3 regions of the Streptomyces sp. NPDC045022 genome follow, and region 2 is predicted to be linked to each of the others. Evidence: riboswitches for the same ligand, from Rfam matches in the RefSeq annotation. Region 2 holds a riboswitch; each other region holds the start of a gene.
The links. Region 2 has a riboswitch for cyclic di-AMP ahead of AC07C1_RS11930 (transglycosylase SLT domain-containing protein). Riboswitches for the same ligand answer to the same signal wherever they lie in the genome.
Positions count from the first base shown of each region.

Region 1 (4,599 bases), on a different contig from region 2:
CGCGCCCCCCGGGGGGCCGCGTGAGCAGGGCCCGCGGGAACCGATGTGCAATCCGACCTGCGCGTGGCGTACAGTAGAGACACAACGACGCGGGGTGGAGCAGCTCGGTAGCTCGCTGGGCTCATAACCCAGAGGTCGCAGGTTCAAATCCTGTCCCCGCTACTGAAGACTCAGGGCCGGAATCCAGCACATGGATTCCGGCCCTGAGTGTTTTCCCCGGATGACCGGGATTCGCGTCCGGGGAGCCCAAGTGGCATACGTCACAGCTGGTCATCCGGTCGGTCCACAGCGGTCGCCCCCCGCCCCTGTGCCCGCAAACCTGGACGTACGTCGGACACGTGGGAGACAAGCGGTGCGCCCTGGTGAGGTGGAGCAGAACGCGTACGCCAGGGCGGGTGGCCGGCTTCCCGGCGACCCCGTGCCCGACCCGGGCCTCGGCGACGCACCCGCACCGGCGCACCGGACCCGGCGCCCGAGCCCGCGCACCCTGGCCCGCGCCCTGCCCGCCCTGCTCATCGCCGGCGGCGTCCTCTACGGCCTGCTCACCCCCGAGGACTTCACCGCCGTCCCGTTCTTCACCGCCGCCCCGCTGATCGCCGCGCCCCTGGCCGCGCTGAGCACCACCGTCCTGACCGGCCTCGTGGCCCTCGCCGCCGTCTACGCGGTGCACGCCCAGGCCGGCGCCCACCCGGTCGTGGCCACCGTCACGGACGTGGTGACCGTGGCCTCGGTCGCCCTGCTGGCCGTCGCCATCAACCGGGTGGTCCGCCGCGGCGACCGGCGCCTGGCCTCCGCCCGGGAGATCGCCGAGGCCGCCCAGCGGGCCGTCCTGCCCGAGCCGGCGGCGCGGATCGGCGGCTTCGAGATCGCCGCCTGCTACGAGGCGGCACGCCAGGACGCGTTCATCGGTGGCGACCTCTACGCGGTGCAGGACAGCCCGTACGGCGTCCGGCTGGTCGTCGGCGACGTGCGCGGCAAGGGCCTGGGCGCGGTCGCCGCCGTCGCCGTGCTGATCGGGGCGTTCCGGGAGGCGGCCGAGCGGGAGGCCACGCTGGAGGCGGTCGCCGAGCGGCTGGAGCGGGCGCTGGCCCGCGAGGGCACCCGGCGGGACGGCATCGACGCGTTCGAGGGGTTCACCACCGCCGTCCTCGCCGAACTCCCGCACGGCGAGGGAGTCGTACGCGTCGTCAACCGGGGCCATCCGGCCCCGCTGCTGCTGCACGCCGACGGCACCCTGCGCACCCTGACCGCGCACGAGCCGGCGCTGCCGCTCGGCATGGGCGACCTCGGCATATGGCCCGACCGGACGCTGGAGGCCGGCTTCCCCAGCGGGGCCACCCTGTTGCTCTACACCGACGGCCTGTCCGAGGCCCGGGACGCCCACGGCCGGTTCTATCAACCCGAACGACGGCTCGCCGGACGCACGTTCCGCGACCCCGGCACGCTCCTCGCCCGGCTCGCCGAGGAGGTCAGGCGGCACTCCGGCGGCGGCATGACGGACGACATGGCGCTGCTCGCCGTACGGCAGCCCTGAGTGCCCTCAGCGATGAGTGCCCTCACCGACGGTGACCGGGCGACCGCCGTCCGCATACCATCTGAGTCACCATCAAAACTTCTGTGACTCCTGAGCCTCGGTCAACTCGTCCGATTTGCAGCGGTCATGATGGATAGGTTCCCGTCCGGAAATGCTGATGATCAAGTCGAACGGCTTGGAAAGTGCCTGGCGCGTCTATTAACGTTCGATAACGCAGCGCGGTCGTCCCAGCCGTCACCAGAGGCGGCTCCGTGCGCACGCGCCGAATCCCGCAAGGGAACCGGGGAACCACCACCTTGGGGTGAATCACGCGGATGCCGATGTGAACTCGCTGAGTCCACGTCCGGTTTACGCGCGTAGGAGACCTTCCTGCTCCGAACCCGTCAGCTAACCCGGTAGGCGGAGGAAGGAAAGGAGCGCGCCCGCGTGGCGTCCAACCGCCCTGCCCCAGAAGCCCCGTTCATACCGGCGAAAGCCGACACCGAGACCTTCGGTTACGGCTCCTACCGCGCCGAGGAGGGCCCCTGGGAGGAGTGGAACCCGACCGAGGACTCCGTCGCCCCGGTCCGCGGCCGGCACCGTGTCGCCAAGCAGCGCGGCGGATTCGCCCGCAGCTCCACCGTCCTCGGCGTCGGCGTGATGGCCGCGGTCGGCGCGGGCGGCATGGCCAGCGCCAACACCGGCAAGCCGCCGGTCTCCATCTCCCTGCCGGACCTGCCCTCCGTCGGCTCGCTCTTCGAGGACGACTCCGCCCCGGCGCCCGAGGCCACCACCACCGCGCTCAGCGACGTGGGCGTGACCTCCGCCGACGCCGAGCAGCACACCGACGCGGGCGAGGCCCTGCGCAACCGGATCATGGCCCAGGCCGAGCAGCAGCAGAGCAAGGCCGACGGCAAGGCCACCGCCGCCGCGCTCGCCGCCACCGAGAAGCAGGCCGCGGACGCCGCCGCCAAGGCGGAGAAGGACGCCGCCGCCAAGGCCGCCGCCGCCAAGGAGAAGGCGGAGGCCGCCGCCAGGAAGGCCGCCGCGGAGAAGCGGCTGGCCGAGCTGGCCAAGCAGTACACGCTGCCGACGTCCTCGTACACGATCACCTCGACGTTCGGCCAGGCCGGCTCGATGTGGTCCTCCGGCTACCACACCGGCCTCGACTTCGCCGCGCCCACGGGCACCCTCATCAAGGCCATCCACAGCGGCACGATCACCCAGGCCGGCTGGGCCGGCGCCTACGGCTACCGCACGGTCCTCACCCTCGACGACGGCACCGAGCTGTGGTTCTGCCACCAGTCCTCGATCAACGTCACGGTCGGCCAGAAGGTCTCCACCGGCGAGGTCATCGGCCGCGTCGGCGCCACCGGCAATGTCACCGGCCCGCACCTCCACCTGGAGCTCCACCCGGGCGGGCAGGCCACCGGTACCGACCCGATGCCGTGGCTGCGGGACAAGGGCCTCACCCCCTGACGCGGCCCTCCGGAAGAACCGCGGGGCATCCCTTCGCGGGAACTCGGCGCCGGCGGCGGAATGAGATCATCCGTCGCCGGCGTTGACGTAGAGCATGACTTCTCTGCGCAAAATCGGTTCCTCCGACCTCGAGGTCTTCCCGCTCTCCCTCGGCGGCAACGTCTTCGGCTGGACCGCCGACGAGGAGGCCTCCTTCGCCGTCCTCGACGCCTACGCAGCCGCCGGCGGCAACTTCCTCGACACCGCCGACAGCTACAGCGCCTGGATCGAGGGCAACAAGGGCGGCGAGTCCGAGACGATCATCGGCAAGTGGGTCAAGGCCCGCGGCAACCGCGACGACGTCGTCATCGCGACCAAGGTCAGCCAGCACCCCGAGTACCAGGGCCTGTCCGCCGCCAACATCAAGGCCGCCGCCGACGCGTCCCTGCGCCGCCTGGGCACCGACCACATCGACCTCTACTACACCCACTTCGACAAGCCCGAGGTGCCGGTCGAGGAGATCATCGGCGCGCTGGACGAGCTGGTGCGGGCCGGCAAGGTCCGGCACATCGCCGCGTCCAACATCACCCCCGAACGTCTCCAGGCCTCCCTGGACTTCTCCGACCGCGAGGGCCTGGCCCGCTACGTAGCCCTCCAGCCGCACTACAACCTGGTCTCCCGCGACACCTACGAGGGCCCGCTGCAGGACCTGGCCGCCCGTGAGGGTCTCGCCGCCGTGCCCTACTACGCCCTCGCCTCGGGTTTCCTCACCGGCAAGTACCGCCCCGGTACGACCGTCGACAGCGCCCGCGCCACCGGGGCCGCGAAGCACGCCGAGTCCGAGCGCGGCCGGCGAGTCCTGGCGGCCCTGGACGAGATCGCCGCCGCCCACGACGCCCCGGTCGCCACGGTCGCCCTGGCCTGGCTCGCGGCCCAGCCGACGATCACGGCCCCCATCGCCTCGGCCCGAACGGTCGACCAGCTCCCGGCCCTGCTCGCGGTGGCGCGGCTGAGCCTGACGGACGAGGACCTGAGGAAACTGACGGAGGCATCGGCCTGACCCCAGCCGCCGGTTCCGCCCGCGGCGGGCCCTTCTCCGCCGCAGGCGGCGATCAGCCACGAGGGCGGCGGTGCCCGGCGGTCCGGCGGTGTCCGGCTGCCCCCGCCTAACCGCGATACGGGTTGTACGAGGGATACGGCACTGCCGGATACCCGTACGGCGCCGCCGGATACCCGTACGGCGCCGCCGGATACCCGTACGGCGCCGCCGGATACCCGTACGGTGGCGGCGCCCAGTACACCGGCGCCGGAACGGAAGCCCCGGCCGCGTACTCCAGAGCCGGCCGCGCCATGCCCCTGCGTAGCCACAGCTCGGTCAGCAACTCCCGCTCCCGTACGACGAAGTCGGCCCCGGCCCGCCCCCGCCGCCCCCGGTGCCGCAGGAGCGCCAGCGAGGTGGCGTACGCCTCGTACTGAGCCACCGCCCGCGCGGCCGGCCGCCCCCCGAAGTGGTGCCGGGCGTACTCCCGGGCCATCCGCCGCGCCCGCATCGACCCGAGCGCGAAAGGCTCGGCCGGCCCCAGCCACCCGGCCGGCACATACGGCGGCAGCTCCTCCCGCACGGTCCG
Region 1 covers NZ_JBWKIR010000004.1:20,635-25,233, reverse strand. The annotation lists tRNA gene AC07C1_RS08735 (tRNA-Met) at 89-162, shown strand; gene AC07C1_RS08730 (PP2C family protein-serine/threonine phosphatase) at 353-1,534, shown strand; cyclic di-AMP (ydaO/yuaA leader) riboswitch at 1,785-1,951, shown strand; gene AC07C1_RS08725 (M23 family metallopeptidase) at 1,961-2,992, shown strand; gene AC07C1_RS08720 (aldo/keto reductase) at 3,087-4,031, shown strand; gene AC07C1_RS08715 (PrsW family intramembrane metalloprotease) at 4,138-4,599, opposite strand, start outside.
Region 1: another riboswitch for cyclic di-AMP. It lies ahead of AC07C1_RS08725 (M23 family metallopeptidase); the one in region 2 lies ahead of AC07C1_RS11930 (transglycosylase SLT domain-containing protein).

Region 2 (4,599 bases):
CCGCTCCGACGGGCCCGGTCTCGCACAGCGGCCAGCATCACGACCTCGGCCGCTTCGCCGGCAAGGAGTTGATCGTGATCGGCGCCGGCCAGTCCGCGCTGGAGACGGCGGCGCTCGCGGCCGAGGCGGGCGCCCGGGTTCGGGTCGTCGCGCGGGGGCGCGGCCGGGTCGCCTTCGGCGCCCCACCCTGGAACCAGCCCAGGTTGCGCCCCGAGTCCCCGTTCGGCCGTGCCTGGTCACTGTGGGCGCTCAGCTACTATCCGCACCCCTACCGCTTCCTGCCTGAGACCGCCCGCCACTACCTGGTCCGCCGGGTCCTCGGTCCGCTGGGCGCCTGGTGGCTGCGCGAGCGCTTCCTGAGCGGCGTGCAGGTCCAGGAGATCGAGCGGCTCGTGGGCGCCGAGGCCCCGGACGGCAGCCCCGTTCTCACCGTCCGCTCCCTCGGAGGCCGGACCGAGCAGCTCACCGCCGACCACGTCATCGCCGCCACCGGCTACCGTGTCGACATGGGGGCGATGGACTTCCTCGGCCACGAGCTGCGCACCCGTCTCGCGGTGAGCCGTGGCACCCCGAAGCTGGGCCCTGGCTACGTCTCCTCCGTACCCGGCCTGTACTTCACCGGGCTCCCGGCGGCGTCCTCGTACGGCCCGGTGATGCGCTTCGTCTGCGGCACGGAGTTCGCCTCCCCACGCCTGACGAAACACCTGGCCGCCGCACACGGCTGACCTCCTTCGGGCGCACTCACCCGGAACACCGTGCGGGATGGATGCCTGAAGGGCGCCGCCGCCGGCACGGTCTTCCAGGCGGTCGGTGAGGGCGGACCGCCGTGGGAGCCGACCGAGATCACCGGGCTTGGAATCCGTCACCGGCACGGCCAATGGCGTCGCCATCACCATCCGGGAGTCCGCAGGCCTCACTTGGGGCTGAACAGTACGTAAGTGCGTGGAAAGAGCGGTGAGTCGGCGGGACGCGGTGTCCGTATTCTCTGATCATGGCACCCACCCCCGCGTACGCACTGATCGCCACCGACCTGGACGGGACGCTGCTGCGCGGCGATGACACTGTCTCCGACCGGTCGCTCGCCGCGCTCGCACGGGTGGCGCGGGCGGGCGCCCGGCACCTGGTGGTGACGGGCCGGCCGGCTCCGCGGGTGCGGCCCCTGCTGGCGAACCTGGGCTGCACGGGGCTCGCGGTGTGCGGACAGGGTGCGCAGGTCTACGACGCCGCCGCCGACCGCCTGCTGTGGTCGGTCCGGCTGGACCGGGAACTGGCCGAGACCGCGCTCGGCAAGATCGAGGCGGAGGTGGGGCAGGTCTACGCGGCCGTCGACCAGGACGGCGTGGACGGGCTCACGCTCATCGAGCCCGGGTATCTGATGCCACACCCGACCCTGCCCGCGGTACGTGTTGGCCGGCGTGACGACCTGTGGTGCGAGCCCATCAGCAAGGTGCTGCTGCGGCATGCCACTCTGTCCGACGACGAGTTGGCGGCCGTCGCGCGCGCGGTGGTGGGCTCGCTGGCGACCGTCACCATGTCGGGGCCGGGGACCGTGGAGCTGCAGCCGTGCGGGGTGACGAAGGCGACCGGGCTGGCGCTGGCCGCCGAGCGGCTCGGGATCGGCCCGCAACGGGCCCTGGCCTTCGGGGACATGCCCAACGACATCCCCATGTTCGACTGGGCCGGACACGGGGTCGCCATGGCCAACGCGCACCCCGAACTCAAGGCGGTGGCGGACGAGATCACCTTGTCGAACGAGGACGACGGCATCGCCGTCGTCCTCGAAGGACTCTTCTCGACCGACTGACCGGCACTTCAGTAGCTCACTGTCGGCCGGAGGCCGGTGCGCGCCGGTCCGTCAGGTGCCGGTGCGCGCCGGTCCGCCGTGTGCCGGGCGCCGGTCCGCCGTAGGTCAGTACGCGCCGAACACGTTGTCGATCGACCCGTACCGCGCGGCCGCGTAGTTGCAGGCGGCGGTGATGTTGGCGACCGGGTCGTAGATGTCGAACGACGTTCCGGCCACGTGGTAGGTGTTGAACGTCGGGTCGATGACCTGGAGCAGGCCCTTGGACGGGATGCCCTTGGCCGCGTTGGAGTCCCAGAGGTTGATGGCCAGCGGGTTGCCCGACGACTCGCGGATGATGTTGCGGTGGATGCCGTTGTAGGTGCCGGGGATTTTCTTCTCGGCCATGATCGCGAGGGACTCGCGGATCCAGCCGTCGAGGTTGTTCGGGTACCCGGCGGTGGTGGTGGCCGGGGTGGTCGTGGTGCCGGCCGCGGAGGCGCTGGTCGCGCCGACGAGCGGAAGCGCGAGGAGGGCGGCGCCCGCGCCGACGGCGGCGAGGGTGCGGACGAAGCGGTTGTTCCGGGTACGGCGGTACTGAACGGCAGCGGGCATGGGGAAGTTCCTCTCCGGCGCCTGCGAGGTGAGCTGTCGGGTTCGGGCGGGGAGGTGCCCGGCCGTGCCCTGGGAAAGGCACGACTTAACCCCTAGCCGTTCCGGTGCGACATGTGTCGTCCGGTCCAGCGGCTTACCTGGGTCCCCCGCTCCTGCCCTACGAATGTGTTCGTCGAATGGTTATGCGGGCGGCGGCAGGATTCGGCGTCCGCCCGACGGCCCGGAACGTATGCGAGAGCACATGTCGGGAACAAGACCCGGATTCGTACAACGCACTATTTGACCTTGATCTGTGCTGTATGAGGTACTTGATCCTTTGCGGTTGCCAACCCTCAACTCGCCGATGACGCAAGGGGAGAAGGGGTGCCTGGTGAGCGGAGTGGGCGATGGGACCGCGTGACCCAATTCACGAAATAGCAAAGTGCAGCAAATCAGACATGGGGGATTCGGGTGAATCGCGCTCGAAGTCGAGGGCGGAGGTGGGTGGGCCATCCGGGCGGATTCGGGCGCGATCGGGTATTCGCCGCCTCGGCCGGGCGTGCCTCGGTGGTGGGCCGGGCGTTACTCCGCTCACCCCCGGGTCGCGACAAAATGTACGAGTTCCTGTTAAGTCGATAAATGTCCGTTCTTACTAGCCGATCGAGACCATGCCGGTCATGATCCGATACCGCCCGGGCTGGACCGGTGGGCGCTATCGGTGATCGAAAGAGGACCGGATACGCTGACTTGAGTGATGGCAGCGACCTATCGACAAACCGTGTAACCGCCAGCAGACACCAGCAGACAGGAGACCCCTCGTGACCGTCGTCGGGCCGTTCGGGCTGAGCGTGCGGGACCAGGCTCTGGAAGCCGATGTCCAGGTCGGATTGGCGGCTGTCGAGGAAGGGCTGCTCGAGGCCACCAAGAGCGAGGTCCCGTTCATCACGGAGGCCGCGCAGCATCTCGTGCGGGCCGGCGGGAAGCGGTTCCGGCCGCTGCTCGTGATGCTCGCGGCACAGTTCGGCGACCCCTACGCGCCCGGCGTCGTACCGTCGGCCGTGGTCGTGGAGCTCACCCACCTCGCCACGCTGTACCACGACGACGTCATGGACGAGGCGGCCGTGCGGCGCGGCGTGGACAGCGCCAACACGCGCTGGGGCAACTCCGTCGCGGTCCTCACCGGTGACTTCCTCTTCGCCCGTGCCTCCCAGATCCTCGCCGACCTCGGCCCCGAGGCGGTCCGGGTGCAGGCCCTCGCGTTCGAACGGCTGGTGACGGGCCAGATCCTGGAGACCGCCGGTCCCTCGGACGGCCGTGACCCGGTCGAGCACTACCTGGACGTGCTCGGCGGCAAGACGGGCTCCCTGGTGGCGGTCTCGTGCCGGTTCGGCGCGATGATGTCCGGCGCCGACGAGAGGGTCGTCGACGTGCTCAGCCAGTACGGCGAGCGGCTCGGGGTCGCCTTCCAGCTCGCGGACGACGTCCTGGACATCGCCTCCGACTCCCACGAGTCCGGGAAGACCCCGGGCACCGACCTGCGCGAGGGCATCCCGACCCTGCCCGTGCTGCGGCTGCGCGAGCGTGCCGCCCGGCTCGGGCTGCCCGAGGACATCGCGCTGTGCGAGCTGCTGGACTCCGACCTCAGCGACGACGCCCGGCACGCCGAGGCGCTGGCCGGGCTGCGCGCGCATCCCGCGCTGGAGCAGGCCCGCCGGGACACCGTCCGGTACGCGGAGGAGGCGCGGGCCGCGCTGGCGCCGCTGCGGGAGTGCGACGCCAAGGCGGCCCTGCTCGAGCTGTGCGACGCCGTGGTGCACCGCGCCGGCTAGCGCTGTCGGCCTCCCCGTCGGCCCGCCTGGGCCGGCGCACCCGGGCGGCGCCGTCCCCGCTCGCTCCAGCGCGTCGGCCGTGCGCCCCCGCGCGTCGGTCGTACGCCCAGCGCGTCGGCCATGCGGCTGCGGTACGACCGGGGTGCGACCCCTACGGGTCGGGGGAGCTGCCGCCCCCATGTGTCATACCGCAGGCGTACACGGAGTTGGCTCCGAGGTCTGACGCTTCCTCATGGCCGATTTGGTGAGATGGAACCACGGAAATCACCACTCCTCACCGATTCGGGTGAGAATGGCGGCTCAGGTGGACCAGCGTGAGGACAGCCGCCGCCGACGACGGAGGTAAGGCACACATGGCACCGTACGAATCCGACGACGCAGTGGGCGCCGCGCGGG
Region 2 covers NZ_JBWKIR010000005.1:167,279-171,877, forward strand. The annotation lists gene AC07C1_RS11920 (FAD-dependent oxidoreductase) at 1-725, shown strand, start outside; gene AC07C1_RS11925 (HAD family hydrolase) at 992-1,804, shown strand; gene AC07C1_RS11930 (transglycosylase SLT domain-containing protein) at 1,910-2,395, opposite strand; cyclic di-AMP (ydaO/yuaA leader) riboswitch at 2,399-2,580, opposite strand; gene AC07C1_RS11935 (polyprenyl synthetase family protein) at 3,193-4,203, shown strand; gene AC07C1_RS11940 (LolA family protein) at 4,557-4,599, shown strand, end outside.

Region 3 (4,599 bases), on a different contig from region 2:
GGGGTTGGTGACGAACAGGTCGTCGCCGACGAGCTGGACCTTGTCACCGAGCTTGTCGGTGATGATCTTCCAGCCGTCCCAGTCGTCCTCGAACAGCGGGTCCTCGATGGAGACGAGCGGGTAGGCCGCGACCAGCTCCTCGTAGTACTCCGTCATCTCGGCGGCGGAGCGCTCCTTGCCCTCGAAGAGGTACTTGCCGTCCTTGTAGAACTCGGAGGCGGCCACGTCGAGCGCGAGGGCGATCTGCTCGCCGGGGGTGTAGCCGGCCTCCTTGACGGCCTCGAGGATGAGGTCGAGGGCCTCGCGGTTGGAGCCGAGGTTCGGGGCGAAGCCGCCCTCGTCGCCGAGGCCGGTGGACAGGCCCTTGCTCTTCAGGACCTTCTTCAGCGTGTGGTAGACCTCGGTGCCCCAGCGCAGCGCCTCGGAGAAGGACTCCGCGCCGATCGGGGCGATCATGAACTCCTGGATGTCCACGTTGGAGTCGGCGTGCGAGCCGCCGTTCAGGATGTTCATCATCGGCACCGGCAGCAGGTGCGCGTTCGGGCCGCCCAGGTAGCGGAAGAGGGGGAGGTCGCTGGCCTCGGAGGCGGCGTGGGCGACGGCGAGGGAAACGCCGAGGATGGCGTTGGCGCCGAGCGAGCCCTTGTTGTCGGTGGCGTCCAGGTCGAACATGGCCTGGTCGATCAGGCGCTGCTCGGTGGCGTCGTAGCCGACCAGCTCCGGGCCGATCTGCTCGATGACCGCGAGGACGGCCTTCTCGACACCCTTGCCCTGGTAGCGGTTGGGGTCACCGTCACGCAGCTCGATGGCCTCGAAGGCACCGGTGGAGGCGCCGGACGGGACGGCGGCACGACCCGTGCTGCCGTCGTCGAGGCCGACCTCGACCTCGACGGTGGGGTTCCCTCGCGAGTCGAGGATTTCCCGGGCTACGACGACGTCGATGGACGGCACGAGCATCTCCTTCTTGGATGTGACGCTGGAAGTGCGGGGCCGGCCGCCTTGCGGCTGGGCCTTGCGACTAGAGCCTAACCGTCCCAGGGGCGTCGGCCACCGACCGACCGTCCCGTGGACAGGAGGGACACGCAGACGGTACCCATTGTTCAGGCTGGGAACAAAGGGGGGTGCGGGTGAGACCTGGCCGAAGAACGGGAAAACAGAAAACCCCGCCCCGGTGCGTACGGGGGAATACGCACCGGGGCGGGGAGCCCGTGGGGACGGGGGGTGGCCCTCACGAGGCCTTCAGCGTGCGGACCGGGGAGGTGAGGGCGCTGTGGTTCGCGTGGGAGCCGGGCGTCACTTCAGGTGCAGCTGCTGGCCCGGGTAGATGAGGTCGGCGTCCTCGACGATGTCCTTGTTCAGGTCGAACAGCTTCTTCCAGCCACCCTTGACGCCGTGCTTCTCGGCGATGGAGCTGAGGGTGTCACCCGCGGCGACCTTGTACTCGCCGTCGCCCTTCTTGACCTTCTTGCCGGTCGGGGTGGTGACGGTCTTGGTCGCGGCCGGACGCTCGGCGGAGCGGGAGGCGGCCTGCCGGCCGGTGGAGCGGGTGGTGGTGCTGCTCGACGAGGTGCTGTTCGAGGAGCTGCTGGAGGAGCTGCTGTTCGAGGAGCTGCTGCTCGGGGCGGAGCCGTTGTAGGCGGCGCCGGACAGGCCCGTGCCGCAGACCGGCCAGGCACCCTTGCCCTGGGCGGCGAGGACCTTCTCGGCGACGGCGATCTGCTGCGCCTTGCCGGCCTGGTTGGCCTGGGCGGCGTACTGGGTGCCGCCGTACGCGGCCCAGGTGGAGGCCGAGAACTGCAGGCCGCCGTAGTAGCCGTTGCCGGTGTTGATGGACCAGTTGCCGCCGGACTCGCACTGGGCGACCGCGTCCCACTCGGAGGCGGTGGCGGCGGAGGCGTTGCCGGCCGCCATCAGCGGGGCGGCGACGGCGGCACCGGTGACACCGGCGAGCGCGATGACACGAGTGGCCTTGGACGGACGACGGTGCTTGCCCTTGCCGGAAAACAGCATGGATCGATCCCCTCACCGACGCCTGCGAGGTGAGCTGTCGGGTTCGGGCCGGTTGAGTTGCCCGGCCGCACTCCCGCTTGCGCGAGGTGCGGCTTCACCCCCAGCCGGCGCCAGCTCAACTGCTGGTTCCGGCACTTACCTTGGGTCCCCCGCTCCTGCCTACGGCGCTTGACGCGACGACTGTTCCCGGGCATCCGCTGGCAGGATTCGGCGTTGCGACTGCCGGGGCTCGTGGTGACGAGCGATCTCGACCGTAGACAGGCGATCGACGGAATTTCAAAGACGATCAGGGCTTCTGAGACTCATCCCACACTTTCGCCAAACCGGACATCAGCCACGAAACAGGGCGTCAACTCCCGCCGCTTTTCGCCCGTTTAGGCACCGACTTCCAGGGTCTGACCGGCGGTGATGTGGTTTGGATCGGCGCCGATGTCCTTCTTGTTTCCGGCATAGAGCGCGCGCCATCCGCCGTCGACCTCGAGCGAGTCGGCGATGGAGACGAGGGAGTCGCCCTCGCGGACGGTGTAGGTGCCCGGTTCACGGGAGGCGTGACGGCCGGACGTCGCGGCATCCTGACTGTTTGTCACGTTTTCGTCCGCGCTCCCGCCACGGTGACGTCCACCACTGATGAGGGCGCCGGTGTCGACGAGGCTCCAGGAACCGGCACTCTGCTGGGAATTGTCCGAGTTTCCGACACTGGGGGTGGCCGCAGGCGTGCTGCCGTCCCCCTGCGAGTTTCCGGTTTCGGGCGAGACCGACCTGTCGGACTTCGGAGCGTTGGTACCGGTGGAACCGGTGGAACCGGTGTCCGCACCGGGATCCGCGGTGACGTCCTTGCCCGGACCGGGCGTCGGCGTGGTGGCCGAACCCGTGGAGGAATCCGAGCCCGAAGCCGAGCCGGAGCCGGCGTCGGCAGCGGAGTCGGAGCCGGAACCAGAGCCGGAGGGCGAGGCTGAATCCGGCAGACCGGACGAGTCGGAGTTGTCGGCCGAACCGGACGAGTCGCCCGAACCGTTGGCGTCACCGGAGCCGCCGACCCCCGTGTCGACGTCCACGGAGCCGGAGTTCGAGGTCAGGCCGGACAGCAGCGCACAGGTGGCCCAGGGGGTGGTGCCCCGGTCGGCGAGAATCTTCTCGGCCACGGCGATCTGCTGCGAACGGCTGGCCTCGTCGGCACTGTCGGCGTACTGGCCACCGCCGTACTTGTCCCAGTCGTCCTGCGGGATCTGCAGGCCGCCGTAGTACCCGTTGCCGGTGTTCGCGCTCCAGGAACCGCCGCTCTCGCACTCGGCCACCTTGTCCCACGTGGTGCCGTCGGCCGCGTTGGCACTCGCGGCGCCGAGCAGGGGGATGGCGATGGCGGAGCCTGTCACGCCGGCCGCGACGAGGAGGGCCGGAGCCTGACGGGGGCGACGGTGACGACCGTTCCCGGAGAGCATGCGGAAGCCTTTCGTGCGACAGCAGGACCGGCGCGGCGGATGAAGCCTGTCGCCGCGCTGATGGGTGAACGTATAGGCAGACGATCACTTGTCACAAGTTCATGCCGCGCAGATCACGTGAAGATCACGAAGTTGAACGCCTGTCATGTTTACCGTTCTACGGCCTCGCCGGGGAGCGGAGTGAACTCCACCGGCAGGGTGCGCAGACCGCGCATGATGAGCCCGCCGCGCCAGCGCAGCTCGTCCGGGTCCGCGGCGAGCCGCAGGTCGGGCAGGCGGCTGAGCAGGGTGGCGAGCGCGGTCTGGCCCTCCAGGCGGGCGAGCGGCGCGCCCAGGCAGTAGTGGATGCCGTGGCCGTAGCCGAGGTGCTGGTTGTCGCGGCGGGCAAGGTCCAGCACGTCCGGGTCGGCGAACCGCTCCGGGTCCCGGTCCGCGGCGGCGAGCACGACGAGCACCGGGTCGCCCGGCGCGATGTCCTGCCCGCCGATGGTGAGCGGTTCGGTGGCGAACCGCCAGGTGGCCAGCTCCACCGGCCCGTCGAAACGGAGCAGTTCCTCCACGCCGGTCTCCAGCAGGCCCCATTCCCCCATCGCCAGGGACTCCTGCAGCCGGCGGCGCTGCTCGGGGTGGGTGAGCAGGGCGTAGGTGCCGTTGCCGATGAGGTTGACGGTCGTCTCGAAGCCGGCGAACAGGAGGATGAAGGCCATGGCGGCGGCCTCGTTCTCGGTGAGGTGCTCGCCGTGGTCGGAGGCGCGGATGAGGGCGGAGATGAGGTCCTCGCCGGGCGCGGGCTCGGCGGGCAGGGCCGCGCGCTTCCGGTGGATCAGCTCGGCCAGGTAACCGCGCATCTTCTTCACCGACCGGGCGACCCCGCCCCGGGGCCCGCCACCGTGCCGGATCATCATGCCCGCCCAGTCCCGGAACTCGTCCTGGTCCTCGCGGGGGACGCCGAGCATGTCGCAGATGGCGTAGATGGGCAGCGGGAAGGCGAACTCGTGGATGAGGTCGGCGGAACCCCGCTGCGCGAACTGGTCGATGAGGTGGTCGGTCAGCTCCTGCACCCGGGACGCGAACTCGGCGACCCGGCGGGGTGTGAACGCCTTGCTGACGAGCCTGCGCAACCGGGTGTGGTCCGGCGGGTCGATGTTCA
Region 3 covers NZ_JBWKIR010000014.1:126,123-130,721, reverse strand. The annotation lists gene eno (phosphopyruvate hydratase) at 1-951, opposite strand, end outside; gene AC07C1_RS24765 (transglycosylase family protein) at 1,294-2,010, opposite strand; cyclic di-AMP (ydaO/yuaA leader) riboswitch at 2,015-2,187, opposite strand; gene AC07C1_RS24760 (transglycosylase family protein) at 2,385-3,449, opposite strand; gene AC07C1_RS24755 (cytochrome P450 family protein) at 3,599-4,599, opposite strand, start outside.
Region 3: another riboswitch for cyclic di-AMP. It lies ahead of AC07C1_RS24765 (transglycosylase family protein); the one in region 2 lies ahead of AC07C1_RS11930 (transglycosylase SLT domain-containing protein).